2 regions of the Parabacteroides vesiculifaciens genome follow, and region 2 is predicted to be linked to the other one. Evidence: riboswitches for the same ligand, from Rfam matches in the RefSeq annotation. Region 2 holds a riboswitch; the other holds the start of a gene.
What was found. A riboswitch is a leader RNA that binds a small molecule or an ion and turns the genes downstream of it on or off. The one in region 2 is predicted to bind cobalamin.
Positions count from the first base shown of each region.

Region 1 (3,188 bases), 1.7 Mb from region 2:
CTGACGAAAGCCGGCTATCAGCTAACCGGCATCCATCCGCGTAATTTCATTATCACTCCCAACGGCAAGTTCCTGCTTTGCGCCTGCCGGGACAGCAATGTCGTGCAAGTGTATGAAATAGACAAGCAAAGCGGCTTATTGAAAGATACGGGAAAAAACATCCGGGTAAGCAAGCCGGTCTGCCTGAAGTTTACGAATATATGAATGTGATATTTTTTAGTAGCTTTGCACCTGCAAATCGTAATAAGCTATGTCATTCATCAAGATAACAGAACAGGATTCCCGCTATAACGACCTGGAACGGAAATCCGTCCGGGAGCTGCTCGAAGATATCAATACGGAAGATCAGAAGGTGGCGTTGGCCGTCCGGAAGACGATCCCCAAAATAGAAGAATTGGTTCTGCAGATCGTACCCCGGATGAAGCAGGGCGGACGTATCTTTTATCTGGGAGCCGGAACCAGCGGACGCTTGGGGGTTTTGGACGCTTCTGAAATCCCCCCGACGTTCGGGATGCCTTCCTCTCTGATTATCGGCTTGATAGCCGGTGGCGATACCGCCCTACGCAATCCGGTGGAGAATGCCGAAGACGATGAGGAACGCGGCTGGCAAGAATTGTTGGAGCACCAGATCAATACGAAAGATACCGTGATCGGCATTGCAGCTTCCGGGACGACTCCCTATGTGACCGGCGCCCTCCGCAAAGCACGCGAACAGGGCATCCTGACCGCCTCGATCACCAGCAATCCCGACTCGCCGATGGCGGCGGAGGCCGATGTGGCAATCGAAATGATTGTCGGCCCGGAGTTCGTCACCGGCAGTTCCCGTATGAAATCCGGTACGGGACAGAAAATGATCCTGAACATGATCTCCACTTCCGTCATGATCCGGCTTGGACGGGTAAAAGGAAACCGGATGGTCAATATGCAACTCACCAATCAGAAACTTATAGACCGTGGAACCCGTATGGTCGCCGAAGAATTGGGCCTTCCCTATGACCAGTCCCGCCATTTGCTGCTGATGTACGGCTCCGTTCAGGAGGCCGTCGAGGCTTACCGCAAGGCTTAGCGGAAAAAACGAAAGTCGGTAATAGCTTTATTTTTCTATAAGAAGATGGGAAATATATGGAAAATATCTTTATATTTGTCCCATGCATTGTTCCTGCTTCGCAATCTGCGGAAAAGGATTAAAAGGGAATCGGGTGTAAATCCCGGACAGTCCCGCTGCTGTAAGCTTCATAGACGGATTGGGCAATTCTTTTATGCCACTGACGAAAAGTTGGGAAGGCGCTCATACCGGAAGTAAGTCAGAAGACCTGCAACGCATATATTTTCGACGGCTTCGAGGAAAGGCCGGAAGAGAACAGTGAAGCCGCAGGCTTTTGCCTTTCTTAATCTCCGTTTCCCGTAGCCTATTGTTCTTGTTTTTAATTATTTTGCCATAATAATTAGGAAAAGAGGCATGAACCTGTGTGCGGGATGAGCTCCGCCCCCGGTTCATGCTTTCCTTTTACGGGCGGCAACACTTAGGCGGTGATATTTGTTTATTATTGGAAAAGTGCGTTTATTTGTAATTCGTATTAACTAATTAAAGAAAAAGTATGAAGAAGATTGTAGGGCTTATATTGTTGGCAGTAATGGCGTTGATTGCCGTGCCTGCGAAATCCCAGATTAAGTTCGGTATAAAAGGCGGTTTGAATATTTCGTCTGTCCATTTCAACAAGGACATTGTCGGAAAGGATAATGTGACTGGATTTAATATCGGTCCGATGGTGGAGGTGATGGCTCCGGTGATGGGAGTGGGCTTTGATGCGGCTATCCTGTACTCGCAAAAAGGGATAGGCGTGAAGAGCGAGAAAGACATTAAGAATGACTATATAGATGTGCCGGTCAACCTAAAATGGAAATTCGGCTTGCCGATTGTCAAAGGCTATCTGGCTGCCGGTCCGTATGTCGGTTTCCGTGTGGGAGGCGATAAGTTCTGGGATATTCCGGGATCGGTCGGAGACCAGTTGAAGGCAAAGAGTTTCAATGCCGGTTTGAACTTGGGTGCCGGTGTGGAACTGATCAAACATTTGCAGGTCGGTTTTAACTATGCTCTCGGTTTGACGGATGATTATAGCGCATCCAAGTTCGAATTAAACGGTAAGAATCGCGGTTGGTCTGTTACGGCCGCCATCCTGTTCTAAAAAGGAATAAAGAAGATTCGTGATCAGATAAACGGAGGCCGGGCTTTAAGAGTCCGGCCTTTTTTGTTACTTTTGGCATCGCGAAGAACAATAGGTTTATTATATAAACAGAATAAGAATGAAGTACGCAGACGTCATACTCCCGCTTCCGTTGGAGAACAGCTATACCTATAGCATACCGCCCGATCTGGAACAGACGGTGACACCCGGTTGCCGGGTGATCGTCCACTTCGGAAAGAAGCGTTACTATACCGCTATCGTCATGGATGTGCACGAGCGTGGGGGCGATAGCCAGTATGAGACGAAGGAGATTTACGCCTTACTGGATGCCACGCCTGTGCTCCGTCGTCCGCAACTTCGTTTTTGGAAGTGGATTGCATCCTATTACCTGTGTAAACTGGGAGATGTTTATAAGGCGGCTTTGCCTTCCGGTCTGAAGCTGGAGAGCGAAACGGCCGTTACCTATAATGAAGAGTTCGAAGCCGACGGTCCTTTGAGGCCGAATGAACAGGCCGTGCTGGATGCCTTTACCGGTGTCCTGAAACTGACGGTCTCCGAACTGGAAAAGAAAACCGGATTGCGGAATGTCGTGCCCGTTGTCGCCTCCCTGATGGCAAAAGGTGCGGTCGAGGTGAGCGAGGAGATGAAACGGGGTTTTGTGCCGAAGATGCAGACCTTTATCCGTCTTGCCGAAACATATAAGGATGCAGAGACGCACGGCCGTGCGTCTCTGCAATCCGTATTTGACGACCTCAAGCGGGCTAAGAAGCAGGAACACCTGCTGATCTGCTTCCTGGAACTCAGTCATGCGCTTAATCCGGCACTGGCACGCGAATTGTCGAAGAAGGAATTGCTGGAGAGCAGCGGTTGTTCTCCTGCCATATTGGACGGTTTGCTGAAACGGGGTGTGCTCGAAAGTTATGAGAAAGAGGTGGGACGATTGCAGGTCCAGGTATGCCGCCTGCAACCTCTTAACCCTTTAAGTCCGGCACAGGAGAAGGC
Region 1 covers NZ_CP187555.1:5,088,559-5,091,746, forward strand. The annotation lists gene ACPYIV_RS20435 (lactonase family protein) at 1-204, shown strand, start outside; gene murQ (N-acetylmuramic acid 6-phosphate etherase) at 251-1,066, shown strand; cobalamin riboswitch at 1,137-1,335, shown strand; gene ACPYIV_RS20445 (porin family protein) at 1,599-2,186, shown strand; gene priA (replication restart helicase PriA) at 2,305-3,188, shown strand, end outside.
Region 1: linked by a shared signal. The riboswitch ahead of ACPYIV_RS20445 (porin family protein) and the one ahead of ACPYIV_RS13740 (carboxypeptidase-like regulatory domain-containing protein) in region 2 are both predicted to bind cobalamin.

Region 2 (3,188 bases):
CGTGGGAAGGATCTCTCCGGGTATGGCCTGTACATAGAATGAGTAGATGGTCAAAGCAGCCCCGACAATCATCAAGGCGGTTCCGATGATGAAACGTCTGGAACGGTTCCAGGTCAGGTGGACATGTATGTAATGTGCCAGCACGAGATAACCTAAGTAACCGGAAAAGTACCACAACATATGGTATTCGTTCCAGAAACATTGCCCCCAGACTTCCCCGAACCAGCGGTTTAAGTATGGCATACAGGTTGTTAACAGGAACAACCCGATAAAGAAACGTTCTTCTTTGGGCGTAGCCTTGCTCAACCAGGGCGAAATGATAGGTATGAAGAGGTAGATGCCGATTAAGGGGTACATGAACCACAAGTGTCCGGCTAATGTCGGGAAGTTAAGGAAGATACGCGACAGATCTTTGAGGGATGTCTCTCCGTCGATCTGTCCCCACAACATCGGCAGGGTGCTGTAGAGTATCATAAATATGAAAAACGGCGGCAGGATGCGGATGCAACGCCGGCGGTAGAATTGCCACATGGTCTGTCCTTCTTTCATCGGCGCAAGGAGAAAAGCGGAGACAATTATAAACAAAGGCACAGCCATACGCGAAAAGCCGTCGTACATAGACACCCACAACCGGTCCGACTCATTGGCCAGAAAGGCTTGCGGTCCCACCATGTCAGTCGAACCGGGAGCACCGTAAAAATTTTCACTGGCGTGCACGACTATCACAAGGAAGCAGGCGAACACGCGTACATAATCCAAAAAAACGATACGTTTCATTTGTTTGCTTAATTACTAATATTAATAAGATGATTTAATTCTTCAGGCGAAACATGTATTCATGGTGGAAAAACTTCGTGATTTTCCGGATACAGTTTAATTGGAGGGCAAAGATAGGGAAAAAGCCGGGAATCCCCTCAAACAGGTATAGACGACTAGGGCAACCGCACCAAATCCAGCAGTAACAATTTTTTATTTCTATGGAGAGAAAAAACCGTTTTTGTCCCGAATAATTCTTTCTTAAGTGCCTGCCGATTCTGTAATCGGTGTCAGTGATTTTATAATCAGTGGTTGTGATTATATAATTGCTGGCACTGATTTTATAATCACTGGCACTGATTACAGAATTGATAGGCACTCCGATGTTTTTTATGCCTATGTAGATAAGTTTTCTTGTAGCAGGGATAGATTATTCCTTATATTATGTAGTCCATAAGATCGTATTGCTTAAAAATGAATTTGGTGCGGTCGCCCTGGTTTTTTAGCAGCCCCATTTGTGAGGACAGACTTTTTTCTTACCTTTGCCACAGTTTTGGTTTCACGACTCCCAATCGCTACGGGAACGTGATGAAAAGGGAATCAGGTGCAAATCCTGAACAGACCCGCTGCTGTAAGTTCCTCTCCAAATCTTTGAATACGCTATAAGCCACTGTCCGTTACCGGATGGGAAGGCATTCAAAGACGGAACAAGTCAGAAGACCTGCCAAGAACGAACATAGTTTTAATGCTTTCGGGAAATAAAGCAGCAAAACATCGAGTCAGGTCAATCTTTATCTCTCTACATAAAGAAATCGTTTCTCCTTGTGTGCATTCCCTTAAGCAAGTCATGAACGCTATATCAAGGATTAAAATGAAAGTCTTTGTACATGTACTTCTTTTGTTTGTCTGCCTGTCTCAGTCGGGCCTGACGGCACAAAACAAAATTACGATCTCCGGGAGAGTCACCGACCGACAAGGCGCTCCCCTGTCATTAGTAACGATCGCTGTCGAAAATACAACATCCGGTACTTATACGGATGACAACGGGCGTTATTCCCTGAAAGTATCTCCCGGCAAACATACGTTTGTCGTCTCCTCCTTAGGATACCGGACAATTAAAACTTCACTCGACCTCCACCGCGACAAAACCCTCGATTTCAAACTGGAAGAAAGTTCTGTAAACCTGAACTCCGTGGAAGTGTATGGGAAGACACAATCGCAAAAGGCAAGGGAGGGTGCGCTTTCGGTCAATGCGCTCGATGTGAAACCTGTCATTAATTCGCTTCATAACCTGAATGAACTAGTCAATCGCACGGCTGGTGTCAAAGTACGTGAAGAGGGGGGCATAGGTTCTGATTTCGACCTCTCGATCAACGGACTGTCCGGTAATTCCGTGCGCTACTTCATCGACGGTGTGCCGTTGGATAGCAAAGGGAGCAGCGTAACGCTCGCAAACCTGCCCGTTAACCTGATCGACCGGGTGGAAATCTATAAAGGCGTAGTACCGGCCTCGTTGGGTACGGATGCGTTGGGTGGCGTAGTCAACATCATTACCCAGGCGGAAAAGAAGAACTTCATGGATGCTTCTTACAGCGTCGGTTCTTTCCATACCCATCGCGCCGACCTGAACGCTCAGTTTGTCGAACGGCATACCGGATTGATCATTCGCCCTGCCGCCGGCATCAACTATTCCAAGAACGACTACCGGATGAAAGACGTACAGATGCGTAATGAAGCAGGTGATCAATTTATCTATGGCAATCCAAAACGTTTCCATGATGGCTATTTCTCGCTGTTGGCACAGATAGAAGCCGGAATTACAGGCAAGCGATGGGCTGACGAACTGTTTGTCTCCGCCTCTTACTCCAAAACAGACAAAGAGTTGCAGACCGGTTCCGTACAGACTAAAGTCTATGGCATGGCTGAGCGCAATTCGGATGCCTGGAACCTGTCGGCACGTTACAGCAAATATAATTTCATAACCGAAGGCATGACACTGAAAGCGACTCTTTCACATACATGGGACCATTCTATCACAATCGATACGGCCTACCGGAAATATTATTGGGATGGAGGCTACATCGTGAGCCAGCGCAACGAAATCAGGGGCAATGAACCCTCCATACGCCACTACAAACGCCCCCTGACTATCGCGCGTGCCAATCTGGATTACCGGCTGAACGGTCACCACGGCTTCAACTTGAACTACCACATGAGCCGGACCGGGAACGACCGCTATGATGACCTGGACCAGAGCTTCGAACCCTCGAACGATGCTGTGACCAAACATATTATCGGGCTGACCTACAGCCAGTCGTTTCTGGACGGAAAGATGCAGAATGTATTCTTTGCCAAAGATTATGTGAACCACCCGGATATCCGGCAGACGGACCAGTCCGCCGTGACGGGATCGGACAAAGTGCAGGGTTCCG
Region 2 covers NZ_CP187555.1:3,425,980-3,429,167, forward strand. The annotation lists gene ACPYIV_RS13735 (acyltransferase) at 1-777, opposite strand, end outside; cobalamin riboswitch at 1,294-1,499, shown strand; gene ACPYIV_RS13740 (carboxypeptidase-like regulatory domain-containing protein) at 1,628-3,188, shown strand, end outside.